2 regions of the Streptomyces sp. NPDC046379 genome follow, and region 2 is predicted to be linked to the other one. Evidence: predicted binding sites of a transcription regulator. Region 2 holds the regulator's gene; the other holds the start of a gene.
The links. Region 2 encodes HrcA, which represses chaperone genes, less so after heat shock. Its sites were predicted from a motif close to TTNGCACTCNGNNNNNCNGAGTGCNAA; they were not measured.

Region 1 (14,470 bases), on a different contig from region 2:
TTCGCGCAGCAGCTTCATCTGGCGGCCGAAGCAGCGCAGAAAAAGCGCGCTCGCGTCCGGCTCCGCCTCGCCCACACCCGAGTCCGCACCCACGTCCATGCCGTGCCGTCCCTTGCCGTCGGACCATCACTCTCCGTGGCGGGAGACTAGGCCGCCGCCGCGTCAACGGCCCGCGGAATCCGGCAGGTTGATTCGTACGGGTGAACGCAGCCCGGGACGGTCGCCCATGCCTGCCGCCGGATATTCGTCTACTCCGTTGTGCCTCCATCCACTACGGCAGGTTCCTGCAGTCCACGACCCGGATGCGCCTGGCGCAGCCGCCGCCGGGCGGCCCGAACACGGCCGAGGTGATCAAGACGGAGGAGAAGGGGACCGACGTCCACATCGCCGCGCACATGCTCCGGGACGCCTTCCGCAAGGACTGCGACCTGGTCGTGCTGGTCAGCAATGACAGCGATCTGTGCGAGCCGCTGCGCATGGTCAAGGAGGAGTTCGGCGTGGACATCGGCATCCTCAACCCGTTCGACCGGCCGAGCCGGTGGTTGCGACAGGTCGAGCCGTCGTTCATGAAGCCGATCCGGGCGGGCGCCGCTCGGGACTCGCAGTTGCCCGACCCCGTGCCGCTGGGCAACGGCAGGGAGGTGCGCCGGCCCAAGGAGTGGGTCTGAGACACCCGGCAAGAGCAGAGGCCCGCCATGTCTCCGTGGCGGGCCTCGCGCCTGCTCGCCGCGACGAGCAGGGGGTTCTCGACCAAGCTGACAGATCAGTAGAGCCCTACCAAGCGGTACGGTGCGCAGCCCCCGCTCCGGGCGGTCACGCGGGGCGACCCGCCCGACAGGGAACCGCGCCGCCGCTCGTGCGGAGAGCGCGGTGCGCGGCGGGACATGACGAAGCCCGGCGCCCCCGGAGTCCTGGGGCGCCGGGCCGACGTCCACCACTACCGGTGAACGGTGAGCGTCAGTGCGAGTGGCCGTGGCTGTGGCCGTGGCCCGCGTCGGCCGGCTCCTCTTCCTTCTTCTCGACGACCAGGGTCTCGGTCGTCAGGAGGAGGGAGGCGATGGAGGCGGCGTTCTCCAGGGCGGAGCGGGTGACCTTGACCGGGTCGATGACGCCGGCCTTGATCAGGTCGCCGTACTCGCCGGTCGCGGCGTTGAAGCCCTGGCCCTTGTCCAGCTCGGCGACCTTGGAGGTGATGACGTAGCCCTCCAGGCCGGCGTTCTCGGCGATCCAGCGCAGCGGCTCGACGGCCGCCTTGCGGACCACGGAGACGCCGGTGGCCTCGTCGCCGGTCTTGCCGAGGTTGCCCTCGAGGATCTTGACGGCGTGGACCAGCGCGGAACCGCCACCGGAGACGATGCCCTCCTCGACCGCGGCGCGGGTCGCGGAGATGGCGTCCTCCAGACGGTGCTTCTTCTCCTTCAGCTCCACCTCGGTGGCGGCGCCGACCTTGATCACGCACACGCCGCCGGCCAGCTTCGCGAGGCGCTCCTGGAGCTTCTCGCGGTCCCAGTCGGAGTCGGTGTTCTCGATCTCGGCCTTGATCTGCGCGACGCGGCCCTGCACGTCCTCGGACTTGCCGGCGCCGTCGACGATCGTGGTGTCGTCCTTGGTGACGGTGACGCGGCGGGCGGTGCCGAGCACGTCCAGACCGACCTGGTCGAGCTTGAGGCCGACCTCCTCGGAGATGACCGTGGCGCCGGTGAGGACCGCCATGTCCTGCAGCATCGCCTTGCGGCGGTCGCCGAAGCCGGGGGCCTTGACGGCGGTGGCGTTGAAGGTGCCGCGGATCTTGTTCACCACGAGGGTGGAGAGGGCCTCGCCCTCGACGTCCTCGGCGATGATCAGCAGCGGCTTGGAGGCGTTCGTCTGGATGATCTTCTCCAGCAGCGGCAGGAGGTCCGCGATGGCGGAGATCTTGCCCTGGTGGATGAGGATGTACGGCTCGTCGAGGACGGCCTCCATGCGCTCCTGGTCCGTCACGAAGTACGGCGACAGGTAGCCCTTGTCGAAGGCCATGCCCTCGGTGAAGTCCAGCTCCAGACCGAAGGTGTTGGACTCCTCGACGGTGATGACGCCGTCCTTGCCGACCTTGTCCATCGCCTCGGCGATCAGCTCGCCGACCTGCTGGTCCTGGGCGGACAGCGCGGCCACGGCGGCGATGTCGGACTTCTCGTCGATCGGGCGGGCCGAGGCGAGCAGGTCGTCCGAGACCGCCTTGACGGCGGCGTCGATGCCCTTCTTCAGGGCGGCCGGGGAGGCGCCCGCGGCGACGTTCTTCAGGCCCTCGCGGACCAGCGCCTGGGCCAGGACCGTGGCGGTGGTGGTGCCGTCGCCCGCGATGTCGTTGGTCTTGGTCGCCACCTCCTTGACGAGCTGGGCGCCGAGGTTCTCGTACGGGTCCTCGATCTCGACCTCGCGGGCGATCGTGACACCGTCGTTGGTGATGGTGGGAGCGCCGAACTTCTTGTCGATGACGACGTTGCGGCCCTTGGGGCCGATCGTCACCTTCACCGTGTCGGCGAGCTTGTTGACGCCGCGCTCGAGGGCGCGACGGGCGTCCTCGTCGAACTTCAGGATCTTCGCCATGGCAGCGGGAGCCCTCTCGGAAAGTCAGGGGTAAAGAAACTGCGCCCCGGGCGCCCGGCTTCTTATGGGTCGCGGGGGGCCAGGGGCGCAGCTGGAAGCAAAGGTGCCTCGGGTGGTGCCGGGTGAACTACTTCTCGATGATCGCGAGCACGTCGCGGGCCGAGAGGACGAGGTACTCCTCGCCGTTGTACTTCACCTCGGTGCCGCCGTACTTGCTGTAGAGCACGACGTCGCCGACGGAGACGTCGAGCGGAAGGCGGTTGCCGTCCTCGAAGCGGCCCGGGCCCACGGCCAGGACGACGCCCTCCTGGGGCTTCTCCTTGGCGGTGTCCGGAATGACCAGGCCAGAGGCCGTGGTCTGCTCGGCGTCCAGCGGCTGGACCACAATGCGGTCCTCGAGCGGCTTGATGGCAACCTTGGAGCTGGCGGTCGTCACGATCCGACCTCCCCCTTCGGAGATCTCACGGGGTTAACTGTCTGAGGTGGCGACCAGGTCGATCCGTCGTCGCGGGTGCCGGACCTGCCCGTCGCGTTGTTGGCACTCTCCTGGGGGGAGTGCCAGACCTGAGACTATGACTGCGGTTAGCACTCGGTCAAGCGGAGTGCCAATGCCGTGCGGCGCGTCGCGGGGTTCCCGGGCGACCGACGGCTTCTCGGACGCCCTGCGTTCGCGCTCGCGTCGACCTGGAGGCCGCCTTCGGTGTCACCTCACGTAGTCCTCCAGGCGGGCCACCCTCAGCCCCGCCCTCCGGATCTCGCGCAGAAGCGATCTGGTGCGTTCGTGCAGGGGCGGGGACGCGGCGTCCGCCGACGGGAGGGTGACGACGTCGCCGGGGCGGAGGCGGGCCGGGGCGGAGCGGAAGGCCAGGGTGTCGGACGGCATCGTGGCGCGCCACAGGACGACCGCCGTGATGCCGCAGTCGGCCGCCGCGCGCAGGGTGGTGCGGTCGTAGGCGCCGTGCGGCGGGCGGAAGAGGTGCGGTCGGACGCCGAAGCGGGCGCGGAGTTTGCGTTGCTGGCCGCAGATCTCGGCGCGCTGGCCGGCGTAGGGCAGGCCGCGCAGGGCGGTGTGGTCGAGGGTGTGGTTCTGGAGGGTCGCGCCGACCGCGCGCAGGCGGGCGAAGTGGGCGTAGCCCGGGCCCACGACGCTGTCCGTGAGGAACATGCTGACGGGCAGCCGCAGTTCGCGGACCATGGCGACGAAGCGGGGGTCCTTCTCCGCGCCGTCGTCGTAGGTCAGGAAGACGACCGGATCGCGGGTGGGGACGTGGTCGACCACCGGGGGCAGGCGCCGGTGGCCCGCCGGGTGGTCGCCGCGCGCGGGGCGGCCGTCGGGGGCGACGGGCTGGGTGCAGCCGCACAGGAGGGCCAGGAGCAGCACGGCCGCCCGCCGGCGGTGGCTCACAGGTAGTCCTCCAGGCGGCCCACCGCGTAGCCCTCGGCCGTGACCTTGTCGAGGAAGCGGCGGATCATGTCGGGCATGGTGCCCTTCCAGTCGTCGCGGCCCCGGAAGTGGCTGAGGACGATGTCGCCCGGGCGCAGCCGGCGGTCCCATTCGCGGTAGTCCCAGCGGTCGGCGAAGACCTCCTCGTTCCAAAGGGGGACGTGGGTGATGCCGCAGGACTTGGCGGCGCGCAGGGTGTCCCGGTTGTAGTTGCCGAAGGGCGGGCGGAAGAGGGCGGGGCGCTTGCCGTAGCGCTTCTCGATGACGTCCTGCATGCCGCAGATCTCGCGCTTCTGCTCGGCGTACGACAGTCCGGGCAGGTAGGGGTGGCGCAGGGTGTGGTTGTGCAGGGCGACGCCGCCGGACTGCATCCGCTTGAAGTAGCCGTAGTCCTCCTTGACCAGGTAGTCGCTGAGGAAGGCGCTGTAGGGGACGCGCAGTTCGCGCATCATGCGCAGGAACTCGGGGTCCTTCTCCGCGCCGTCGTCGATGGTGAGGAAGACGACCTTGCGGTCGGTGGGGACGGTGGTGAAGACCGGCGGCAGGTTCAGCTCGCGGTGGTCGTCGACCTCGAAGCCCTCGCGGGTCCTGATCAGCGGCTTCCTGGCCGGGGGCGCGGGGGCGCGCAGGGGGACGCGTTTCAGGTTCCAGCGCCTGGCGGCGGCCGCGCGGACCGTGTGCTCGGCCTGGAGGCGGCCCGCGTAGGCGTCGAGCGCGCGGGCGGGCGGGGCCTTCAGGGGCGCCTGCCGGCCCGGGGCGGGGGCCGGGCCCACCTCGGCGTCCCCGGCGCCTCCGGGCGCGCAGCCGGCGGCGATGGCCGCGCCGGCGAAGGCGGCGATCGCGGCCCTCACCGCCGTACGCCGTGCCCTCTTTTTGTCATTTTGTACGACTACTCCCATGCCGTCGGATCCTCGCAGCCGCCGCCCCCGGCACCCGCCCGACACCGCCGCCGGAGGCGCACCATCCACCGACTGGCCGACAATGACCCGGTGACCGACCTTCTCGCCCCGCTGCTGACCCCCGAAGGCCGTGCCCTCCTCGACGAGGTGCGCGGCACGGACCCCGCACAGGAACTCGCCGTCGCCACCCGGCTGCGGCGCGAGCACCCCGCCGAGCTGGTGTCGGCGGCGCTCGGGCAGGCGCGGCTGCGGCAGCGGGCGGCGGCGAAGTTCGGGGCGGAGGACGCCGGGCGGATGTTCTTCACGCCCAACGGGGTGGAGCAGTCGACGCGGGCGAGCGTGGCCGCGTACCGGGCGGGCCGGATGAGGGAGCTGGGCGTGACCTCCGTCGCCGACCTGTGCTGCGGGATCGGGAGCGACGCGATCGCCCTCGCGCGGGCGGGCATCCGGGTGCTCGCCGTCGACCGGGACCCGCTGACGGCCGCGGCGGCGCGGGCCAACGCCGAGGCGCTGGGGCTCGCCGACCTGATCGAGGTGCGCGAGGCCGACGTCACCGAGGTCGACACGGCCCCGTACGACGCCGTGTTCGTGGACCCGGCGCGGCGCGGCGGGCGTGGGCGGATCTTCGACCCGGAGGCCTACTCGCCCCCGCTGTCCTGGGCCGTCCGGGCCGCCGCCGCTGCCCCGCACGCCGCGCTGAAGGTCGCCCCCGGCATCCCGCACGAGGCCGTCCCCGACGCCGCCGAGGCGGAGTGGATCTCGGACGGCGGGGACGTGAAGGAGGCGGTGCTGTGGTTCGGCACCGAGCCGGGGCTGATCCGCGCCACCCTCCTGCCCGGCCCGCGCTCCCTGCGCTCCCGCGCACTGCCCGACCCGCCCGTGCGCCCCGTCGGCCGCTACCTCTACGAGCCCGACGGCGCCGTCGTCCGCGCCCACCTGGTCGCCGAGGCGGCCGAGGACCTCGACGGCGGCCTCATCGACGAGACCATCGCCTACGTCACCGCCGACGAACTGCGCCCCACCCCCTACGCGACCGCCTACGAGATCACCGACCGGCTGCCCTTCAACGTGAAGCGGCTCAAGGCGCTGCTGCGGGAGCGGGAGGTCGGCGTGCTCACCGTGAAGAAGCGGGGTTCGGCCGTGGAGCCGGAGGAACTGCGCAGGAAGGTGCTGCCGAAGGGCCACGGCCCGCACTCCGCGACCGTGTTCCTCACCCGCGTCGCGGGCGCCCCGGCGATGCTCCTGGGGCACCCCGCGCAGGCCCAGCGGCCCCTGTAGGTGCCTCCGGGTCGGCCGCCACCGCACGCGCGCGTGCCCGCAGCCACTCGCGCTCCCGCTCGTTCCCGGCCAGCGCCGCGGCCCGCTCGAACTCCGCGCGCGCCTGGGCCGTACGGCCGAGGCGGGCCAGCAGGTCGCCGCGGATGCTCGGCAGCAGGTGGTAGCCGCGCAGGGCGGGCTCGGCGGTCAGGGCGTCGACGATCTCCAGGCCGCGCGCCGGGCCCTCGGCCATCGAGACGGCGACCGCGCGGTTCAGTTCCACGACCGGGGAGGGCGCGCGGGCGGCGAGCATCCCGTAGAGGGTGGCGATCCGCGCCCAGTCGGTGTCCTCGTAGGCGGGCGCGTGGGCGTGGCAGGCGGCGATGGCGGCCTGGAGGACGTACGGGCCGGGCGGGCCGGAGGCGGTGGCTCCCGCGCGTTCCAGGGCGGCGACGCCGCGCGCGATGAACAGGCGGTTCCAGCGGGCGCGGTTCTGGTCCTTCAGCAGGACCGGCGCGCCGTCGGGGCCGGTGCGGGCGGCGGTGCGGGAGGCCTGGAACTCCAGCAGCGCGGCCAGCCCGTGCACCTCGGGCTCCTTCGGCATCAGGCCGGACAGCACGCGGGCCAGGCGCAGGGCGTCCTCGCACAGGCCGGGGCGCAGCAGGTCGTCGCCGGCGGTGGCGGAGTAGCCCTCGTTGAAGATCAGGTAGATCACGTCGAGGACGGAGCCGACACGGGCCTCGCGATCGGGGCCGTACGGCACCTCGAAGGCGGCGTTCTTCGCGGCCAGGGTGCGTTTGGCGCGCACGATACGCTGGGCGACGGTCGGCTCCGGCACGAGGAAGGCCCGGGCGATCTCGGCGGTGGTGAGGCCGCCGAGCAGCCGGAGGGTGAGCGCGGTGCGGGCCTGCGGGGACAGCACCGGGTGACAGGCGGTGAAGACCAGCCGCAGCAGGTCGTCGTCGATGTCCTCGGGGTCGGCGGGCTCCTCCGGCGGCGGCGCGGGCTCCAGGCCGCGGCCCATCTCGGTGAGCTTGCGGGCGTAGGTCTCCCGGCGGCGGACCAGGTCGACGGCGCGGTTGCGGGCGGTGGCCGTGAGCCAGGCGCCGGGGTTGTCCGGGACGCCGTCGCGCGGCCACCGCTCCAGGGCGGCGACGAGGGCGTCCTGGGCCAGTTCCTCGGCGATGCCGACGTCCCGGACCACACGGGCGACGGCGGCGATGACGCGGGGCGACTCGATCCGGAAGACGGCCTCGACACTGCGGCGGACGTCGGCCGCAGCGGCGGCGGCCGTGCCGGGCGGGTCGTCGTCGGGGGGCCGTGGTGACGGCTGCGGTGACCTCACAGCCCCCCATTCGACACCCGTACGGCGGCCCCGGCAAAGGAGGAACGGGGCCGGGGCGGCACGGCGGCCGGGCACGGGCGGGGTCGGCGGGCGCCGTAGGCTCAGCCCTCCTCGACCTCCCGCACCTCCAGCTGGAACGTCAGCTCCTCGCCGTGCGCGGCCAGGAACCGCCTGGACCACTCGACGGCCTCCGCCTTGTCCTTGCACTGCAGGAACGCGTAGCCGCCGACGACCTCCTTGGTCTCCGTGAACGGCCCGTCGACGACGGTGATCCGGCCGCCTTCCGTGCGGACCCGGGTGCCCTGCGCGGACGGCTGCAGCCCGGCGGTGTCGAGCAGCACGCCGGCCCTGGTCATCTCCTCCAGCAGTTCTCCCATCCGCCGGTGGACCTCGGGGCTGGGGACCCCGGGGGCGATGCTGTTCTCGTCCAGCTCGATGAGCATGAGGAAACGGGGCATGGTGACTCCTTCAGGGTGGGGGCGGGCTCCGTTCCCCGCCTCTCACCCCTGCGTCGAACGGGGCACGCCCGGATCGACACCCGCCCCGGAATTCCCCGAGGATTTTTTCGCCGGGCCGCCGCGGCCCCCTCACCCCCTACCGCAGCGCCTCCCACAGCTCCCCCGCCTCCGGCTCGTCCGCCACCACCCGGTTGGCGTCCCAGGGCGCCGGGACCACCGGCATCGTCACCGTCTCCACGGCCTGCGCCGGCAGATCCCGCAGACTCTCCCCGAGGCCCACCAGCTCGCCCAGCGAGTCCAGGCCGGTGTCGGTGGTGAGGCTGCCGGTGACCGCGTCGGCGACCTGGTAGAGCCGGGCCGGGTCGGTGAACAGGCTGGTCGCGGCGATCTGCTCCAGCAGGGCCCGCACCAGCCGGTGCTGGAGGCCTATGCGGCCCAGGTCGCTGCCGTCGCCGATGCCGTGCCGGGTGCGGGCGAGGCCGAGGGCCTGCTCGCCGTCCAGGCGGTGCGTGCCCGCGTCGAGGTGCAGGTGGCTCAGGTCGTCGTCGATCGCCCGGTCGAGGGTGACGGTGACGCCGCCGAGGGAGTCGACCAGCCGGGCGAACCCCGCGAAGTCGATCTCGATGTAGTGGTCCATGCGGACGCCGGTCATCGTCTCGACGGTCTTCACCGCGCACACCGGGCCGCCCACCGCGTAGGCGCTGTTGAACATCGCGTGCTGGGCCGGCCGCGTCGCCCCGCCGGACTCCAGCGGGCAGGACGGGCGGGTGACCAGGGTGTCGCGGGGGATGCTGACGACGGTCGCCCCGGTGCGTCCGGGGTCGAGGTGCACGACCATCGCCGTGTCGGAGCGCGCGCCGGTGCTGTCGCCGCCGCCGAGGGCCCGGTTCTCGGCGCCGCTGCGGGAGTCGGAGCCCAGCACCAGGATGTTCAGGGCCTCGCCGGGGACCGGCGAGGGGGTGGCCGAGGAGGTCGCGGCCGGCGTGATCACGGGCCTCGGCGGACGGTCGTCGCCGAGGGCGCTGTTGATGTCGACGCTGGTGATGTTGTCGTTGAGCCGCCAGTAGATCCAGCCGCCGGCCGCGGCGCCCAGCACCAGCACGCCGGCCAGGGAGAGGCCGGCGGCCTTCAGGAGTCCCGGCCGCCGGCCCACCGTCCCGCCCTCGCCCCCGTGTTCGTCACGTCCCTTCACATGAGGAACGTAAGTCCGAATTATTACGGGCGGGGATGCCGGGCCGTCTTTTCTTCGGAAAATCTCATATTCAACTTCATTCGACGGCCGGTGCGAGGGCGGTGCGAAGGCGGTTCTCGTCCCGTCCCGGGGCCGCCCTCAGCCCAGGGTCACCGTGGGCGGCGGGCGGGCGTCTCCGAAACATTCGGTGGTGCGACCGAAAGGACCTCGGAGAGTCTCGGCACCGCCGCACCGCCCGTCAATGGGTCACCTTTCGGCCACGGCCGTCACCGCGGCGGCGGGGCGGTGCTGCTGCGCACCACCAGGCTGGTCGCCAGTTCGACCCGGGTCGCCCCCGCGGAGGCGTTCGGCTCGGCCCGCCCCAGCTCCAGCAGCAGCCGGGCCGCCGCCTCGGCCATCTCCGTCAGCGGCTGGCGCACGGTCGTCAGCGGCGGGCCCACCCAGTGCGCCACCGGCAGATCGTCGAACCCGACCACGCTCAGGTCCTCCGGGATGCGCAGCCCCAGCTCGCGGGCGGCCTCGTACAGGCCGAGCGCCTGGAGGTCGTTGCCGGCGAAGACGGCGGTGGGCCGGTCGGGGCGGCGCAGCAGGTCCAGGCCGAGCCGGTAGCCGGACTCGTGGTGGAAGTCGCCGGACCTGATCAGGCCGGTGTCCACGGGCAGCCCCGCGGTCTCCAGGGCGGCCCGGTAGCCGTCCACGCGGGCGCGGCTGCACAGCATCCGGGAGGGTCCGCTGATCGCGCCGATCCTGCGGTGGCCCAGCTCCACCAGGTGCCGGGTCGCGGCGAGGCCGCCCTGCCAGTTGGTGGCGCCGATCGAGGGCACGTCGGTGCCCGGGTCGCCGGCCGGATCCATCACGACGAACGGTATCGAGCGGCTGGTGAGCAGGGCGCGCTGGGCGTCGTCCAGCTCCGACAGCACAAGGATCACGCCGTGCGGGCGCCGGGCGGCGACCTGGTCGGCCCAGGTGCGGCCGGGAGTGAGCCGGCCCGCGCTCTCCGACAGCACGACGCTCAGTCCGGCGTCCCGGGCGACGTTCTCCACGCCGCGGATGACCTCCATCGCCCAGGCGCTCTCCAGTTCGTGGAAGACGAGGTCGATGAGCGGCGACCGGGAGGCCTCGGCCCGGCGCCGCCGGTACCCGTGCGAGCGCAGCAGCTCCTCGACCCGGCTGCGGGTGGCCGGGGCGACGTCGGCCCGCCCGTTGAGCACCTTCGAAACAGTCGGCGCGGACACGCCGGCCTCACGGGCGATTTCGGCAAGCGTGGCGGTCTGAGCGGTCCGCCCTGCCGTCGGGGCTTCTGCGGGTTCGGCGGGAGTCATGGCGGCGATCGTATCTCCGAGCGCGTTCGGGGGGACCCCCCGAATACGCCGACTTGTCGCAATATTCGGCAGTTCTATCGACAGATTCGACGGCGGCCGGCGTCCCTGTGGCCGACACGTGAACGCCCGGCCACCGACAGCGGTGAGTCCGTCACCCCTTCGGCCGTGCCGCCGCAGCGCGCGCAACCGTTCGGCGGCCTGGTGCCGGACACGGTTGATCCGCCCGTCCCGGCTCAGCTGCTCCAGGACCCGGGTCGAGGTCGACTGCTCGGCGGCGCGCCGCTGAAGCCAGTCGGACCAGTGCGTGATCTCGTCGTCGGCGAGAGCGTATGCCGCCCCGGCCTCGCCGCTCAGGTGTTCGAGGACCCGCAGGTCCCGTACGCGCTGAACGGCGAAGGCACGCTTCTGCGCCGGTTTGGCGATCCGCTCGGCCCAGCCGAGCCGCTCCGCTGCCGGAACCCGCTCGACCATCCGCAGCACCACGGACACGGCGACCGACGGTTCGGGCTCCAGCCCGACCGTCTCCCGCAGCGGCCCCCATTCGGCCGGTGATTCCATGGCCCGCAGACAGACCACCCAGCGCACGTGCTCATCGGAGAGATCTCCGGGCTCCACGCCGGTGCGACGGGCGATCCCCAGGAGGGCGGACTCCAGGTCCGAGCGGTCAGCAGCCATTGGCACGGGCGATTCTGTGAGCGGCCATGCTCTTTCTGCTGGCCTTGCGGATCTCCCTCGGATTGTCGTCGACGACGCGCTGCTGTTCCCGGGTCAGCTGGACGTCGGCGTCGCGCGGCTTGCCGTTCTGCCCGATCGCGATGCCGTGCCCCTTGATGCCCGGTCCCGGCGAGTGCCCATGTGCCGGTGCGTGATCGTTGGAGGCGTTGACGATCGGCAGGCCGCGCCCGGTCTCGGGGTCTTCAGGCGGACCTGTACCTCGGGGTGTCCTGGCCTGTCCCCGGTCACTGCGATACGCAGGTGACGCATGCGCGCACGACGAAAGGCGAACTCAAGGGAGCCGGAGTGCCTTCGGCGCGAAACGGCCGTGAAGACCCGGCCTCGGTCCCGCCCTCAGTCCTGCCCTCGGTCCCGCCCCACCGACTCGAACCGCCACCGGTGCACTGCCCGCGTCACCAGCTCCCCGTCCGGCTCCGGCAGTTCGGGCAGGTCGGCGTCGTACGGCGCGTCCCACCAGGTGATGACCAGGACGCGGTCCCCCGGCGCCCGGAAGGTCTCCCGGCGCAGCGGCCCGGCGCCGGGTAGGTGCTGGGCCCGGGCCCAGGCCAGGAGTTCGGCGCCCCGGCCCTCCACCGCGCGGGCCTCCCACATCAGCGCGACGGTCACGGGTACAGGTTCTCCTTGCTCACCTCGTGCACATGGTCGTGGCCGGGCACGTGCGGGTCCGTCACCGGCAGGGAGGAGTCCGCGGACAGGTCCCAGCTCGACGCCGCCCGGTTCCGCGCGACCATCTCCGCGCCGAGCGCCGCGACCATCGCGCCGTTGTCCGTGCACAGCTTGGGGCGCGGCACCCGCAGCCGGATGCCGGCCGCCTCGCACCGCTCCTGGGCCAGTGCCCGCAGCCGGGAGTTGGCCGCCACGCCGCCGCCGATCATCAGATGGTCGACGCCCTCGTCCTTGCACGCCCGCACCGCCTTGCGGGTGAGCACGTCCACCACCGCCTCCTGGAAGGACGCCGCCACGTCCCGCACCGGCACCTCCTCCCCCGCCGCCCGCTTGGCCTCGATCCAGCGGGCCACGGCCGTCTTCAGCCCGGAGAAGGAGAAGTCGTACGCCGGGTCGCGCGGGCCGGTCAGACCGCGCGGGAACGCGATCGCCGCCGGGTCGCCCTCGCGCGCGTACCGGTCGATGACCGGGCCGCCGGGGAAGCCCAGGTTCAGCACCCGGGCGATCTTGTCGAAGGCCTCGCCGGCCGCGTCGTCGATGGTGGAGCCCATCGGGCGGACGTCGGAGGTGATGTCCGCGGACAGCAGCAGCGAGGAGTGGCCGCCGGACACCAGCAGCGCCATCGTCGGCTCGGGCAGCGGCCCGTGCTCCAGCTGGTCGACGCAGATGTGCGAGGCGAGGTGGTTCACCCCGTAGAGCGGCTTGCCCAGCGCGTACGCGTACGCCTTCGCCGCCGACACCCCCACCAGCAGCGCGCCCGCGAGGCCGGGGCCCGCCGTGACCGCGATGCCGTCCAGGTCCCGCGCCGAGACCCCCGCCTCCTTCAGCGCGCGGTCGATGGTCGGCACCATCGCCTCCAGATGCGCCCGTGACGCCACCTCGGGGACGACGCCGCCGAAGCGGGCGTGCTCGTCCACGCTGGAGGCGATGGCGTCGGCCAGCAGGGTCGTGCCGCGGACGATGCCCACGCCGGTCTCGTCGCAGGAGGTCTCGATCCCCAGGACCAGGGGTTCGTCAGCCATTGATCTCGGTTCCTTGCGTTCCGTGGAGGGAGAGGGAGGGGTCGGTCAGCCGCATCACCAGGGCGTCCACGTTCCCCGGCTGGTAGTAGCCGCGCCGGAAGCCGATCGGCTCGAAACCGAACCGCTCGTACAGCTTCTGCGCCCGGACGTTGTCGACCCGGCACTCGAGCAGCACCTCGGTGCACTCGAAGGCGGTCGCGGCCCGCAGCAGTTCGGTCAGCAGCCGCGCGCCGAGCCCGCTGCCCCACAGCTCGCGGGCCACGGCGATGGTCTGGACGTCGCCGATGTCGCCGGCGGTGGCCAGCCCGGCGTACCCGACGACGCGGCCGTCCCGCTCGGCGACGACGTACCGCCGGGTCGCCTCGGGGCCCCGGGCGTGCGCCAGTTCCGACCAGAACATCCCCCGCGACCAGGCGTCCTCGGGGAACAGGGCCCTCTCCAGCTCCAGCACGGGGTCGATGTCCCACCAGCGCATCTCACGCAGCACGGGGGTCTCGGGTGCGGGTCCGGTCACTTGGGGGTGACCACCTTGTAGTTCTTCGGCACCTGGGCGTCCGGCCGGCGCAGGTACAGCGGCCGGGGCGCGGGCAGTTCCCCGCCCGCGGCCAGCCGCTCGGCGGCCAGCTCCGCGAGAGCCGCCGCCGAGACGTGCTCGGGCTCGCGGGCGACCGGGAAGACGTCCGGGTAGAGCAGCGCTCCCGCGCCGACCGCGGGCAGGCCCCGGACCTCGGCGGCGATGTCGGCGGGCCGGTCGACGGCGGGGTCGGTGAGCCGGGTGCGCGAGTCGGCGTACCGCGCCCAGTAGACCTCCTTGCGCCGGGCGTCGGTCGCCACGACGAAGGGCTCCCGGAGCCCGGCCGCGTGGGCGAGCCCGTCCAGCGTGCACACGCCGTGCACCGGAACGCCGAGCGCGAGCCCGAAGGTGTCGGCGGTCGTCAGCCCGACGCGCAGCCCGGTGTACGGGCCGGGACCGATGCCCACGACGATCCCGGTGACGGCCTCCAGCTTCAGCCCGGCCTCGCCGAGCACACGGTCGACGGCGGGCAGCAGCAGCTCGCCGTGCCGGCGCGCGTCCACCTGGCTCGACGAGGCGATGACGTCCCGGCCGTCGTGGAGGGCGACGGTGACGGCGGGGGTGGCGGTATCAAGAGCGAGCAAGAGCACGCAAACAGCCTACGGCTCCCGCGCCCCCCGCACGCCCGCCCGGCCCGAGGGCCCCCCGGCTGCTACGGTCACCTACCGTCACCGAATATTCCGACATATCGAGCATTCGGGATATCCCGAGTGCATGACGCGATATTTCAGACGTACGACGCGGAGGTGGGCGTTCGTGGCCGGCAGCAGCGCAGGATTCGTCACCGGGCTCACCGCGGCGGCCCTCACCACGGTGGCCCTCCTCGCCCACCAGGCGTCGGGGACCGCCCCGGCGCGGACGGGGGACCGTCCGGCGGCGGTCGTCGCGAAGGCGCCGCGCAGCGAACAGCGCCCCGAAGCCCTCCCCGCAGGTACCGGCCGGGGCACCCGGGTCGTGTACTCGCTGGACG
Region 2 (14,470 bases):
TCTTCCAGTCCTGGCCGTGCGGCACGCGCGGCCACGCCTCGATGCCGACGGACGACGGCTTCACCGCCTCCCAGATGTCGATGTACGGGTGGCCCACCACCAGGGCGTGCTCGCTCGTCACCGACTGTGCGATCCGCCACTCCTTCGAGCCCGGCACCAGATGGTCCACCAGGACGCCGAGCCGGGCGTCCGGGCCGGGGCCGAATTCGGCCACGATCGCGGGCAGGTCGTCCACGCCCTCCAGGTACTCCACGACCACGCCCTCGATGCGCAGGTCGTCGCCCCACACCTTCTCCACCAGCTCGGCGTCGTGCCGGCCCTCGACATAGATCCGCCCGGCCCGGGCCACCCGCGCGCGGGCGCCGGGGACGGCGACCGAACCGGAGGCGGTGCGGGCGGGACGCACCGGCGCCTGGGCCGTGGGCCGTACGAGGGTCACCGTGCGGCCCTCCAGGAGGAAGCCGCGGGGCTCCAGCGGGAACACCCGGTGCTTGCCGAAGCGGTCCTCCAGCGTCACCGTGCCCGCCTCGCAGCGGATCACCGCCCCGCAGAAACCGGTGCCCGCCTCCTCCACCACCAGGCCGGGCTCCGCCGGCACCTCGGGCACGGGCTTCGGCTTCTTCCACGGCGGGGTCAGGTCCGGAGAGTACTGGCGCATTCGAACGACGATAGGAGAACCCCCGCGGCCGTCACGGCGACACGCCGAAACGCGCCGCCAGGGCGTCCCGCTGGCGCCGGACGAACGCCGCGTCCACCGGCGCCCCGTGACCGGGCACGTACACCGCGTCCTCGCCCCCGAGGTCCAGCAGCCGGTCCAGCGCGGCCGGCCAGCGCGACGGCACCGCGTCCGGGCCGGCCTGCGGCTCGTCGGACTCCTCGACCAGGTCGCCGCAGAAGACGATCTCCGGGTCGCCCGGCACCAGCACCGCCAGATCGTGGGCGGTGTGCCCGGGGCCGACGTTCGCCAGCAGCACCTGGCGGCCGGGGCCCAGGTCCAGCGTCCACTCGCCGCTGACCAGATGGGCCGGCGCGGTCAGACCGTCCGCCGCCTCCCGGGCCGTCTCCGCGTCCAGGCCGTTGCGCACGGCGTCCGCCCGCAGCTCCTCCCGCCCGCGGGGCGAGGTGAGCGCCGCGTCCACGCCCACCGCGCCGTACACCTGCGCGCCCGCGACCGCCGCCGCCCCGAAGACATGGTCGAAGTGCGGGTGGGTCAGCGCGAGATGGGTCACACGGTGGCCGGCGACCTCCCGCGCCCGCGCGCCCAGCATCGCCCCCTCCGCGAGCCCCGACCCCGCGTCGATCAGCAGCGCGGCGCCCTTCCCGAGCACCAGCCCGGCCGTGCAGTCCCACCCGGGCAGACGCCGCCGGCCGACCCCGGCCGCCACCCGCTCCCACCCCGCCTCTTCCCAAGTCACCGTCATACGGCGACGCTAGCCTCACGTCCCCGGCGGCACGACCCCGGCGGGACCGGCCTTGCCCGGGGCGTACCCGGCAGCCGTACACTGGGCCGGGTAAGGCTGGCACTCGCGTGCGCAGAGTGCCAGGGGGAGCGTCAAGGGGCGAACCGCTGGAGGTGTGCGCGAATGCTCAGTGAACGAAGGCTGCAGGTCCTGCGCGCCATCGTCCAGGACTACGTCGGAACCGAGGAGCCGGTCGGCTCCAAGGCCCTCACCGAACGGCACAGCCTCGGCGTCTCCCCGGCCACCGTCCGCAACGACATGGCGGCCCTGGAGGACGAGGGGTACATCGCGCAGCCGCACACCAGCGCCGGGCGCATCCCCACGGACAAGGGCTACCGCCTCTTCGTCGACAAGCTGGCCGAGGTCAAGCCGCTGACCGCGCCCGAGCGGCGCGCGATCCAGAACTTCCTCGACGGCGCCGTCGACCTCGACGACGTGGTGGCGCGCACGGTGCGGCTGCTGGCGCAGCTCACCCGGCAGGTCGCGGTGGTGCAGTACCCGTCGCTCACGCGGTCGACGGTGCGCCATGTCGAGCTGCTGTCGCTGGCGCCCGCGCGCGTGATGCTGGTGCTGATCACGGACACCGGCCGGGTCGAGCAGCGGGTGATCGACTGCCCGGCGCCGTTCGGCGAGGCGTCCCTGGCGGACCTGCGGGCACGGCTGAACAGCCGCGTCGCGGGGCGCCGGTTCACGGACGTGCCGCAGCTGGTGCAGGATCTGCCGGAGGCCTTCGAGAAGGAGGACCGCGGCACGGTCCAGACGGTGCTCTCCACCCTGCTGGAGACGCTGGTGGAGCGGACCGAGGAGCGGCTGATGATCGGCGGCACCGCCAATCTCACCCGCTTCGGACATGACTTCCCCCTCACCATCCGGCCCGTGCTGGAGGCGCTGGAGGAGCAGGTCGTCCTCCTCAAGTTGCTTGGCGAGGCGAAGGATTCGGGCATGACCGTGCGCATCGGGCACGAGAACGCCCACGAGGGACTCACCTCCACGTCGGTGGTGTCGGTGGGCTACGGTTCGGGCGGCGAGGCAGTCGCCAAACTCGGCGTGGTCGGACCGACCCGCATGGATTACCCGGGAACGATGGGAGCGGTACGAGCGGTGGCACGGTACGTCGGACAGATCCTGGCGGAGTCGTAAGTGGCCACGGACTATTACGCCGTTCTCGGCGTGCGCCGCGACGCGTCGCAGGAAGAGATCAAGAAGGCCTTCCGCAGGCTCGCGCGCGAGCTGCACCCTGACGTCAACCCCGATCCGAAGACGCAGGAGCGGTTCAAGGAGATCAACGCCGCCTACGAGGTGCTCTCGGACCCGCAGAAGAAGCAGGTCTACGACCTCGGCGGCGACCCCCTCTCGCAGGGCGGCGGCGCCGGAGCGGGCGGCTTCGGCGCGGGCGGCTTCGGGAACTTCTCGGACATCATGGACGCGTTCTTCGGCACGGCGTCGCAGCGCGGGCCGCGCTCGCGCACCCGCCGGGGCCAGGACGCGATGATCCGGATCGAGGTGGAGCTGGACGAGGCCGCCTTCGGCACCACCAAGGACCTCCAGGTCGACACGGCCGTCGTGTGCGCCACCTGCAGCGGCGAGGGCGCGGCGCCCGGGACCGCGGCGCAGACGTGCGACATGTGCCGGGGCCGGGGCGAGGTCTCCCAGGTCACGCGCTCGTTCCTGGGCCAGGTCATGACCTCCCGGCCGTGCCCGCAGTGCCAGGGCTTCGGCACCGTCGTGCCGAACCCGTGCCCGGAGTGCGCCGGCGACGGACGCGTCCGCTCCCGCCGCACGCTGACCGTGAAGATTCCGGCCGGCGTCGACAACGGCACCCGGATCCAGCTCGCGGGCGAGGGCGAGGTCGGCCCCGGCGGCGGCCCGGCCGGCGACCTGTACGTCGAGATCCACGAGCTGCCGCACCCGACCTTCCAGCGGCGCGGCGACGACCTGCACTGCACGGTCACGATCCCCATGACGGCGGCGGCCCTCGGCACCAAGGTGCCGCTGGAGACGCTGGACGGCATGGAGGAGGTCGACATCCGGCCCGGCACCCAGTCCGGCCAGTCGATCCCGCTGCACGGCCGCGGCGTCACCCATCTGCGCGGCGGCGGCCGGGGCGACCTGATCGTCCACGTCGAGGTGCAGACCCCCAACAAACTCGACCCGGACCAGGAGCGCCTCCTGCGCGAACTGGCCAAACTGCGGGGTGAGGAACGCCCTCAGGGCCAGTTTCAGCCGGGGCAACAAGGGCTTTTCTCTCGGCTGAAGGATGCGTTCAACGGGCGGTGACGGGGTCGGCGGCGGTCGTCGGGCAGCGTCGGCCGGCTGGGGGGCGGGGCTGCCGGGGGTCCGGGGGCCGTCCCCCGGGTGGGCACGGTCGGCCGGGGCGACAAGGGCTTTTCCCTCGGCTGAAGGATGCGTTCGACGGGCGGTGAACCCACCGGCCGCCCACCGGCCGCGGGCCGCGTGACGGTGGCCCGTGCCAAGGCCAGGCCCGATTCGGTGCCGTCGGGAGGACGTGACACCATGCCGTCATGTCCTCCGCGCTGACCGATCTCTTCCCGCATCCGATCGTGCAGGCCCCCATGGCGGGCGGCGTCTCCGTGCCGCGGCTCGCCGCCGCCGTGTGCGAGGCGGGCGGGCTCGGGTTCCTCGCCGCCGGGTACAAGACGGCCGACGGCGTGTACCAGGAGATCAAGCAGCTGCGGAGCCTCACCTCCCGCCCCTTCGGCGTCAACCTCTTCCTGCCCCAGCCGGAGTACGCCGAGCCCGCGGCGGTGGACGTCTACGCCCAGCAGCTGGCCGGCGAGGCCGCCTGGTACGAGACCGAGCTGGGCGATCCGGACAGCGGCCGCGACGACGGGTTCGACGCCAAGCTCGCCGTGCTGCTGGACGACCCGGTCCCGGTCGTCTCCTTCCACTTCGGCTGCCCGTCCCGCGACGTCCTCGACGCCCTGCGCCGGGCCGGCACCCTCACCCTGGTCACCGCGACCTCCGCCGACGAGGCGCGCGCGGTCGAGCGGGCCGGGGCCGACGCCGTGATCGTGCAGGGCGTGGAGGCCGGCGGACATCAGGGCACCCACCGGGACGTCCCCGAGACCGACGGCTCCGGCCTCGGGCTGCTGTCGCTGATCGCGCAGGTCCGCGAGGCCGTCGGCCTGCCCCTCGTCGCCGCCGGCGGGATCATGCGCGGCAGCCAGATCGCCGCCGTCCTCGCCGCGGGCGCGAGCGCCGCACAGCTGGGCACCGCGTTCCTCGCCACCTCCGAGTCCGGCGCCCACGCCGTGCACAAGGAGGCGCTGACCAACCCCCTGTTCGTGCGCACGGAACTGACCCGCGCCTTCTCCGGCCGCCCCGCCCGCGGCCTGGTCAACCGCTTCATCCGCGAGCACGGCCGCTACGCCCCCGCCGCCTACCCCGAGATCCACCACCTCACCTCGCCGGTCCGCAAGGCCGCCGCGCAGGCGGGGGACGCCCAGGGCATGGCCCTGTGGGCGGGCCAGGGCCACCGGATGGCGCGCGAACTGCCCGCCGGGCAACTGGTGGAGGTGCTGGCGGCCGAGCTGGACGCCGCCCGGTCCGCGCGGGGCGTGCGATGACCGCGCCGGTGTTCGTGGTCGACGGCTTCACCGCGGAAGGCGGCGGGCGGCAGGTCGTGGACGGGCCCGAGGGACGGCACGCCGTCTCCGTGAAGCGGCTGCGGGCCGGCGAGGCCGTCGTCCTCACGGACGGCGCCGGACGCTGGGCCGAGGGAGAGGTCGCCGCGGCCGAGGGCCGGGACCGGCTCGTCGTGGACCTGGGCGAGGTGCGCGAGGAGCCGCCGTGCTCGCCCCGCATCACCGTCGTGCAGGCCCTGCCCAAGGGCGACCGCGGGGAACTCGCCGTGGAGACCATGACCGAGGTCGGCGTCGACGCGATCGTGCCGTGGCAGGCGGCCCGCTGCATCACCCAGTGGAAGGGCGAGCGCGGCGCCAAGGCGCTCGGCAAGTGGCGCGCCACCGCCCGCGAGGCCGGCAAGCAGTCCCGCAGGGTGCGCTTCCCCGAGGTCGCGGAGGCGGCGACGAGCAAGCAGGTCGCCGCGCTGCTGGACGGCGCCGACTTCGCCGCCGTCCTGCACGAGAGCGGCGACACCCCGCTGGCCACCGCCGAACTCCCGGCAGGCGGCAGCATCGTGCTGGTCGTCGGGCCCGAAGGCGGCGTCTCCCCGGACGAGTTGGCCCTGTTCGCCGACGCCGGCGCCCACCCGTACCGCCTCGGCCCCACCGTCCTGCGCACCTCCACCGCCGGCACGGCCGCCGCGGCCCTCCTGCTCACCCGCACCGGCCGCTGGTCCTGACGGACGGCCGGCCAACGGGGGCGCGCTTCTTGGCCGTTTGCGCCCTACCGTCCCGGCCGGGACGGTGGCAGGCTGCCTGTCATGGGGGTATGGAGACGGATTCGGCGCCGCCCGCGCGCGCGGCGGGCCCTGGCGGTCGCCGTCGTCGTGACGGGCGCGGCGGCCGGGGCCGTCGGCTGCGAGCCGGGGACCACCATGAGCTCGGTGGCCGTGTCCTACACCACCGACGAGTTGGCGACCCGCGAGCTGGAGCGGCGGGGCGCCGACGTCCAATGGCTCACCTGCACCGCGAACTTCGGCGACCGCGGCGGCGCCGCGCCGTCGGCGAGCGAGCGCACCGTCGCCGAGATCGACTGTGAGGGCCGGACGGACGACGGCCGGGAGATCACCGTCACCGGCCGGGTGACCCGCGCGGTCGACGGGGCCTGCGTGCGGGGGGACCTGACCGCGAAGGTGGGCGGCAAGCAGCTGTTCCGCGTCAGCGGCCTCGGCGACTGCGGCGCCACCGCCGCCCCGCCGATCCGGCAGCCGGGCGGACAGCCCGGCGGGCCGGGAGCCACGGCCACCGTGACCGTCACCCGGACCGTCTGGTGCCACACCGACCCGGAGTGCTGGCCGGAGGGCAAGTGATCCAAAGCCCTGTCCGCGGGCACCGCCCCTGCATAGGCTGACCGGGTGACCCAGTCCACATCTCCCGCCACGTCGGCGTATCTCCGGTTCCCGCACCTGCACGGCGAGTTGGTGGCCTTCACGGCCGAGGACGACGTCTGGCTCGCGCCCCTGGACGGCGGCCGGGCCTGGCGGGTCAGCGCCGACAACGTGCCCGTCACCCTGCCCCGCATCTCGCCCGACGGCGCCACCGTCGCCTGGACCTCCACCCGCGACGGCGCGCCCGAGGTGCACACCGCCCCCGTGGACGGCGGCCCGAGCCGGCGACTGACCCACTGGGGCAGCTGGAGGACCGAGGTCCGCGGCTGGACCCCCGACGGACACGTCCTCGCCCTGACCGCCCACGGCCAGGCCACCCTGCGCCGCACCTGGGCGCACGCCGTCCCGCTCGACGGCGGACCCGCGACCAGGCTGCCGTACGGGCCGGTCGGCGCGGTCGCGTTCGGGCCGCGCACCGTGCTGCTGTCCGCGCCGATGGGACGCGAGGCGGCCTGGTGGAAGCGCTACCGGGGCGGCACCGCGGGCAAGTTGTGGATCGACCCCGACGGCGACGGCGAGTTCGTCCGCCTGCACGAGGGACTGGACGGGAACCTCGAACACCCCGTGTGGGTGGGGGAGAGGATCGCGTTCCTCTCCGACCACGAGGGCGTCGGGGCCGTCTACTCCTCCCTCGCCGACGGCTCCGACCTGCGCCGGCACAGCCCGCTCGGGGAGGGCTTCTACGCCCGCCACCTCGCGAGCGACGGCGACCGGCTCGTCTACTGCGCCGCCGGTGAACTCTGGCTGCTGGACGGCCTCGACGGCGCCGAGCCGCGCCGCCTCGACGTACAACTGGGCGGGCAGCGCACCGACCGGCAGCCGTACCCGGTGAACGCCTCCCGCTGGTTCGGCTCCGCCCACCCCGACCACACCGCGCGCGGCAGCGCGGTCGCCGTGCGCGGCGCGGTGCACTGGGTCACCCACCGCTCGGGACCCGCCCGCGCCCTCGCCGCCGAACCCGGCGTCCGTGCCCGGCTGCCCCGCACCTTCCGCGTCGAGGGCGAGGAGTGGGTGGTGTGGGTGACCGACGCCGAGGGCGAGGACGCCCTGGAGTTCGCGCCCGCCACCGGCCCCGCCCCCGGCACCGCCCCGCGCCGCCTCGCCGCCGGCCGGCTCGGCCGGGTGACGCGCCTGGCCGTGGCCCCCGACGGCAGCCGCGCCGCCGTCGCCGCCCACGACGGACGCCTGCTGCTCGTGGAACGGGAGACCGGCGAGGTCCGCGAGGTCGACCGCAGCGAGCACGGCGACGTCTCGGGGCTGGTCTTCTCGCCCGACTCCGCCTGGCTCGCCTGGTCCCACCCCGGCCCGCGCCCGCTGCGCCAGCTCAGGCTCGCCGGCACCACCGACCTGTCGGTCACCGAGGCGACCCCGCTGCGCTTCCAGGACTACGCACCCGCCTTCACCCCGGACGGCAAGCATCTGGCCTTCCTCTCCAACCGCGCCTTCGACCCCGTCTACGACGAACACGTCTTCGACCTCGCCTTCGTCGTCGGCGACCGCCCCCACCTGATCACCCTCGCCGCCACCACCCCGTCCCCGTTCGGCCCGCAGCGCCACGGCCGCCCCTTCGACGCCCCCGACAAGGACGAGACCCCCGACAGCGAGGGCGCCCCCGCCACCCGCGTCGACCTCGAAGGCCTCGCCGACCGGATCGTGCCCTTCCCCGTCGAGGCCGGCCGCTACTCCAACCTGCGCGCCGCCAAGGACGGCGTGCTCTGGCTGCGCCACCCGGTGCAGGGCGTCCTCGGCTCCGCCCGGGCCACCCCGGACGACCCCGACCCGAAGACCGAGCTGGAGCGGTACGACCTCGCCCAGCAGCGCCTGGAGCATCTCGCCGCCGACGTCGACCACTTCGAGGTCAGCGGCGACGGCAAACGCGTCCTGCTGTGGACGGACGGTCGGCTCAAGGTGGTGCCCAGCGACCGGCGGGCCTCCGGCGACGAGGACAGCGACACCAACGTCACCGTCGACCTCGGCCGCATCCGGCAGACCGTCGACCCCGCGGCCGAGTGGCGGCAGATGTACGAGGAGACCGGCCGCATCATGCGGGACCACTTCTGGCGGCCCGACATGAGCGGCGTCGACTGGGACGGCGTACTGGACCGCTACCGCCCCGTCCTCGACCGCGTCGCCACCCACGACGACCTGGTCGACCTCCTGTGGGAGGTGCACGGCGAACTCGGCACCTCGCACGCCTACGTCGTCCCGCGCGGCGGTCGCGGCGGCGGCGACCGGCAGGGACTGCTCGGCGCGGACCTCTCCCGGCACGCGGACGGCGCCTGGCGCATCGACCGCATCCTGCCCTCGGAGACCTCCGACCCCGACGCCCGCTCCCCGCTGGCCGCGCCCGGGGTCGCGGTGCGCGCCGGCGACGCGATCGTGGCGGTGGCCGGACGCCCGGTCGACCCGGTGACCGGGCCCGCGCCGCTGCTGGTCGGCACGGCGGGGCAACCCGTCGAGCTGACCGTCTCGCCGGCCGGCGGCGGCGAGGTGCGGCACGCCGTGGTCGTGCCCGTCGCGGACGAGGAACCGCTGCGGTACCACGCCTGGGTGAGCGACCGGCGGGCCCATGTGCACGAACTGTCCGGCGGCCGGCTCGGCTATCTGCACGTCCCCGACATGCAGGCGCCGGGCTGGGCGCAGATCCACCGCGACCTGCGGGTGGAGGTCGCCCGCGAGGGGCTCGTCGTGGACGTCCGGGAGAACCGCGGCGGGCACACCTCCCAGCTGGTCGTGGAGAAGCTGGCCCGGCGGATCGTGGGCTGGGGGGTGCCGCGCGGGATGCGGCCGTACAGCTATCCGGAGGACGCCCCGCGCGGACCGGTCGTCGCGGTCGCCAACGAGTTCTCCGGGTCGGACGGCGACATCGTGAACGCCGCGATCAAGGCGCTCGGCATCGGTCCGGTGGTCGGGACGCGCACGTGGGGCGGCGTCATCGGCATCGACAGCCGGTACCGGCTGGTCGACGGCACGCTGGTGACGCAGCCCAAGTACGCCTTCTGGCTGGAGGGGTACGCGTGGGGCGTGGAGAACCACGGCGTGGACCCGGACGTGGAGGTCGTGCAGCGGCCCCAGGACTGGGCCGCGGGGCGGGACCCGCAGCTCGACGAGGCGGTGCGGATCGCGCTGGCCGCGCTGGAGGCGGAACCGGCGAAGACGCCGCCCTCGCTGCCGTGACGCAGTCGCTACGATGCCGTAGTCAGTGATCACCGCGAGGAGGCCGACGCATGGCAGGGGAACCGCAGGACGACTGCCTGTTCTGCAAGATCGTCGCCGGGACCATTCCCGCGACGATCGTCCGTGAGACCGAGACGACCATCGCGTTCCGGGACATCAACCCGCAGGCGCCCACCCACGTCCTGGTGATCCCCAAGGCGCACCACCGGGACGCCGCCGCCCTCGCCGCCGCCGACCCGGCGGTCGCCGCCGACGTGCTGCGCGAGACCCAGGCCGTGGCCGACGAGGAGAAGCTCGACAGCTACCGCATCGTCTTCAACACCGGATCCGGCGCCGGCCAGACCGTCTGGCACACGCACGCCCACGTCCTCGGCGGACGCGGCCTCCAGTGGCCCCCCGGCTGACCGACCGTGTCCGTCCGCGAACTGGTCGTCCTCGGCACCGCCAGCCAGGTGCCGACCCGCCACCGCAACCACAACGGCTACCTCCTGCGGTGGGACGGCGAGGGCATCCTCTTCGACCCCGGCGAGGGCACCCAGCGGCAGATGCTGCGCGCCGGGGTCGCCGCGCACGACCTGAACCGGATCTGCGTCACGCACTTCCACGGCGACCACTCGCTGGGCCTGGCCGGCGTGATCCAGCGGATCAACCTCGACCAGGTGCCGCACCCGGTCGCCGCCCACTACCCGGCCTCCGGGCAGCGCTTCTTCGACCGGCTGCGGTACGCCACCGCCTACCGCGAGACCGTCCGGCTCGTCAAGGCCCCCGTGGCGTCCGACGGCGACCTCGCCGTCGCCCCCGCCTACACCCTCCAGGCCCGTAGGCTCTCCCACCCCGTCGAGTCCTACGGCTACCGGCTCGTCGAGCCCGACGGGGTGCGGATGCTGCCCGACCGGCTCGCCGCGCACTGCATCGGGGGGCCGGACGTCGGCCGCCTCCAGCGGGAGGGGAGCCTGAACGGCGTCACGCTCGCCGACGTCAGCGAGGTGCGGCGCGGGCAGCGGTTCGCGTTCGTCATGGACACCCGGCTCTGCGACGGCGTCCACGCGCTCGCCGAGGGCTGCGACCTGCTCGTCATCGAGTCGACCTTCCTGGACGAGGACGAGGCCCTCGCCGTCGAGCACGGCCACCTCACCGCCGGCCAGGCGGCCCGGGTCGCGCGGGACGGGGGCGTACGGCATCTGGTGCTGACGCACTTCAGCCAGCGCTACTCCGAGCCGGCGGAGTTCGAACGGCAGGCGCGGGCCGCCGGGTTCGAGGGCGAGCTGACCGTGGCGCACGACCTCCAGCGGGTGCCGGTTCCGAAGCGACGGTGAAGCGCGGACGCCGCTCGCCGGTCGGGGACGCCCCGGGTTCGGCGGCGGCGCGGGCGTTCTTCTCAGCCGTTCGCGGAGCCCGGCGCGGACATCGCCTGCCGGGGCCCGGCCGTGTCGTACGCCGTCCGGTGGGCCGGCAGGCCGTCGACCGCGATCTCCACCACGGGCAGCGGCCGGGCCGCGCGCAGCGCCACCGTCGTCATCGGGACGGCGACCACCAGCAGGGCGGCGGCCAGCACCAGGCCCATCACCGGGAAGCCGGCCTGCGCCGACAGCACGCTCCCGGTCAGCGGGCCCGCCGCCGTGCCCAGGGACGCGGCCGAGCCGACCAGCACCGCCCACCGGCCGCGCGGGTCGAGGGAGGCGGCCAGGCCGATGACGTAGGACAGGACGACCGGATAGACGGCGTTCCAGGCGATCTCGCCGGCCGCGAAGGACGCCGGGCCGGTCGCCGAGGCGCTGAGCGCGATGCAGCCGGCGATCAGCGTGGTCCCGGCGCCGATCGGCAGGGCGCGCCCGAGGCGCGGGCCGAGGGCGCCGGCGCCGACGACGCCCAGCAGCCCGGCGGCCAGACCGACGGCGAACACCGCGCCGACGGCCGCTTCGGACAGGTGCGCCTGCTCCAGGCCGATCCGGCCGCTGACGCCCCAGAGGGAGTTCTGGGCCATGGACCACACGGGCATCGCGGCGGCCAGCAGCAGACCGGAGGGCAGGTGGGGCAGGCGGGGCCCGGCCTGGGCCGCGGGCCGCTGGACGGGCTCGGCGTGGGCAGGCGGGACGCGGGCCGGCAGGCGGCCGGCGAGGGGCCACACGGCGACGGCGGTCAGGGCGATCGCGGCGAGCGGGAGGGCGTGGCCGGGGCCGAGATGAGGGACCGTCAGATACACGGCGGCGGCGAGGGCGGACACGCCGAGCAGGCCGAGCGTGGTCGCGCGATGCGGGTCGCCCGCCGGGCCGCCCTCGCGCGAAGGCGCCCCGAGGGCGGCGATGCCGGTGGCGGCGACCGCCGTGGCGGTGCCCGAGCCGAGGCCGCCGACGACCGCGCCGGCGACGACGGCCCAGACCGTGCCGGTCAGGGCGGCGCCGCCGTAGCCGAGAGCGGCCAGGGCGAGGCCCGCGCGGGCGAGGGTGCGCGGGGAGAGGCGGCAGAACCCGGAGGCGAGCAGGAAGCCCGCCGTCGCCGAACTCAGCAGCAGGGCGCTGCCGATCGCGCCGGCCTGCGTGGCCGTGACGGGCAGTCCGGAGTCCAGCCTGCCGACGACGGTCGGGAGGAGGTACGGGGCGAGGTACCCGGCCGTGAAGAGGGCGACGAGGGGCCAGGGCAGGGTGCGGGGGGCGAACACGGGCGTTCCCAGGGCATACGGAAGAAGCTGCTGCGAATGGGGGGATTGGGCGACGACTGTCGACAGACAGGAACGCGCGGCCAATTTGTATCAAGCCGGGGAGCGCAACGGGAGCGCGGGGTGTGTGAGGTGAGTCACCTTTGCGTTTGACGGGTTCGGGTGACGGGTAGCGGCGGGCGTCACCGCCAGCGGACCGCGCCCTGTCCGCCCGGAACCGTCGCCTCGATCTTCGCCCGGATCTCCCGCATCACCGCGACGATCCGCTCCTCGTGACCCGGCGTCAGCCGCGCCACGGGCACCGAGCAGCTGATGGCGTCCTGGGCCGGGACGTCGTAGCGCAGGGCGAAGCCGAAGCCGACGATGCCGGGCACGCCCTCCTCCCGGTCCACCGAGTGACCGCGCTCGCGCACCCGGGCGAGGTCGGCCGCCAACGACTCCCTGCTGGTGTGGGAGTTGGGGGTGAGGGCCTGGTAGGGGCCGTCGGGAAGGTCGTCGTCGGGGCGTTCGGCCAGCAGCGCCTTGCCCAGCGCGCCGACGTGGGCGGGCAGCCGGCGCCCGACCCGGCTGATGGTGCGCAGGTACTCGTGCGACTCGCGGGTCGCCAGGTACACCACGTCCGCGCCGTCCAGCCGCGCCAGGTGAATGGTCTCCCCGAGCGCCTCGGACGCCTCGTCGAGGTACGGACGCACCGCCCGCACCCGCGGGTCGGAGTCGAGGTAGCCGGTGCCGGTCAGCAGGGCGCGGATGCCGATGCCGTACAGGGAACCGGTGACGTCGGTGCGCACCCAGCCCCGCGACGCCAGCGTCTGGAGCAACGCGTACATCGAGCTGCGCGGCACCCCCAGCCTGTCGGCCAGCTCCTGGAGGCGCGCGGGGCGGTCGCCGCGCGCGGCGAGCAGCTCCAGCAGCTCCACCGTCCGCGCCGCGGACTTCACCTCGCGCACGCCACCGGTCTCCGACATGCCGAGATGGTAAGCGCCGCGCCCGCCCGCCGACGCCCGCCGGTGTCGGCCCATTGACGCCCCGAGGCGGCGCTGCCTAGCCTCGTCTGCATACGTGGATGTCATCTACATGTGGAGATGGCTCCGCGGTCGCCCCGCTCGTCGCCCCTCGCCGCCGGCCCACCCCGCCCCCGACCCCGCAGGAGCCGCCCCGTGAACCGCGACCTCGCCATCGCCGACGTCCGGCTGACCCCGATCCTGGTCGCCGACCCGCCGCTGCTGAACACCCAGGGCGTGCACCAGCCGTACACGCCCCGGCTGATCGTCGAGGTGGTCACCGCGGACGGCGTCACCGGCGTCGGCGAGACCTACGGCGACACCAAGTACCTGGAGCCGGCCCGTCCCTTCGCCGAGAAGCTGAAGGGGCGGCAGCTGACCGACCTCAACGGACTGTTCGCCGTCGCCGACCGGGTCGCCGTGGACGAGGCCAGGGTCTCCGGCGCCGTCGACGTCGGCGGGCTGCGCGGCGTCCAGACCGCCGACAAGCTGCGCCTGTCCGTCGTCTCCGGCTTCGAGGTCGCCTGCCTGGACGCGCTCGGCAAGACCCTCGGGCTGCCCGTGCACGCCCTGCTCGGCGGAAAGGTGCGCGACGCCGTCGAGTACAGCGCCTACCTGTTCTACAAGTGGGCCGAGCACCCCGAGGGCGTGGCCTGTGAGGCGGACGACTGGGGCGCGGCCGTCGACCCGGCGGGGATCGTCGCGCAGGCCAGGAGGTTCACGGAGCGGTACGGCTTCACCTCGTTCAAGCTCAAGGGCGGCGTCCACCCGCCCGACCAGGAGATCGCCGCCGTGCGCGCCCTCGCCGCCGCGTTCCCCGGGCGTCCGCTGCGGCTCGACCCCAACGGCGCCTGGTCCGTGCCGACCTCGCTGAAGGTCGCCGCCGAGCTGGGCGACGTCCTGGAGTACCTGGAGGACCCGGCGCTGGGCACCGACGCGATGGCCGAGGTCGCCGCGGCAACGGACGTGCCGCTGGCCACCAACATGTGCGTGACGACGTTCGCCGAGATCGAGGAGGCGTTCCGGCGCGGGGCCGTGCAGGTGGTGCTCTCCGACCACCACTACTGGGGCGGACTGCGCAACACACAGGCCCTCGCCGCCGTCTGCCGCACCTTCGGCGTCGGGGTGTCCATGCACTCCAACA

Region 1: the regulator HrcA is predicted to act here: its motif matches at 3,169-3,195, upstream of groES (co-chaperone GroES).

Annotation. Positions count from the first base shown of each region.
Region 1 covers NZ_JBVJFP010000003.1:122,481-136,950, reverse strand. Annotated here, with positions in the region: gene ACZ6KF_RS07580 (helix-turn-helix domain-containing protein) at 1-99, opposite strand, end outside; gene ACZ6KF_RS07575 (NYN domain-containing protein) at 303-668, shown strand; gene groL (chaperonin GroEL) at 958-2,586, opposite strand; gene groES (co-chaperone GroES) at 2,714-3,022, opposite strand; gene ACZ6KF_RS07560 (polysaccharide deacetylase family protein) at 3,290-3,991, opposite strand; gene ACZ6KF_RS07555 (polysaccharide deacetylase family protein) at 3,988-4,929, opposite strand; gene ACZ6KF_RS07550 (THUMP-like domain-containing protein) at 5,020-6,207, shown strand; gene ACZ6KF_RS07545 (RNA polymerase sigma factor) at 6,140-7,531, opposite strand; gene ACZ6KF_RS07540 (YciI family protein) at 7,633-7,989, opposite strand; gene ACZ6KF_RS07535 (LCP family protein) at 8,126-9,181, opposite strand; gene ACZ6KF_RS07530 (LacI family DNA-binding transcriptional regulator) at 9,448-10,503, opposite strand; gene ACZ6KF_RS07525 (hypothetical protein) at 11,572-11,844, opposite strand; gene tsaD (tRNA (adenosine(37)-N6)-threonylcarbamoyltransferase complex transferase subunit TsaD) at 11,841-12,926, opposite strand; gene rimI (ribosomal protein S18-alanine N-acetyltransferase) at 12,919-13,401, opposite strand; gene tsaB (tRNA (adenosine(37)-N6)-threonylcarbamoyltransferase complex dimerization subunit type 1 TsaB) at 13,437-14,090, opposite strand; gene ACZ6KF_RS07505 (hypothetical protein) at 14,257-14,470, shown strand, end outside.
Region 2 covers NZ_JBVJFP010000001.1:447,354-461,823, reverse strand. Annotated here, with positions in the region: gene ACZ6KF_RS02110 (DUF3097 domain-containing protein) at 1-658, opposite strand, end outside; gene ACZ6KF_RS02105 (MBL fold metallo-hydrolase) at 690-1,421, opposite strand; gene hrcA (heat-inducible transcriptional repressor HrcA) at 1,584-2,600, shown strand; gene dnaJ (molecular chaperone DnaJ) at 2,601-3,737, shown strand; gene ACZ6KF_RS02090 (nitronate monooxygenase) at 3,983-5,047, shown strand; gene ACZ6KF_RS02085 (16S rRNA (uracil(1498)-N(3))-methyltransferase) at 5,044-5,784, shown strand; gene ACZ6KF_RS02080 (hypothetical protein) at 5,866-6,414, shown strand; gene ACZ6KF_RS02075 (S41 family peptidase) at 6,460-9,669, shown strand; gene ACZ6KF_RS02070 (histidine triad nucleotide-binding protein) at 9,720-10,073, shown strand; gene ACZ6KF_RS02065 (ribonuclease Z) at 10,080-10,985, shown strand; gene ACZ6KF_RS02060 (MFS transporter) at 11,048-12,328, opposite strand; gene ACZ6KF_RS02055 (IclR family transcriptional regulator) at 12,508-13,290, opposite strand; gene ACZ6KF_RS02050 (glucarate dehydratase family protein) at 13,483-14,470, shown strand, end outside.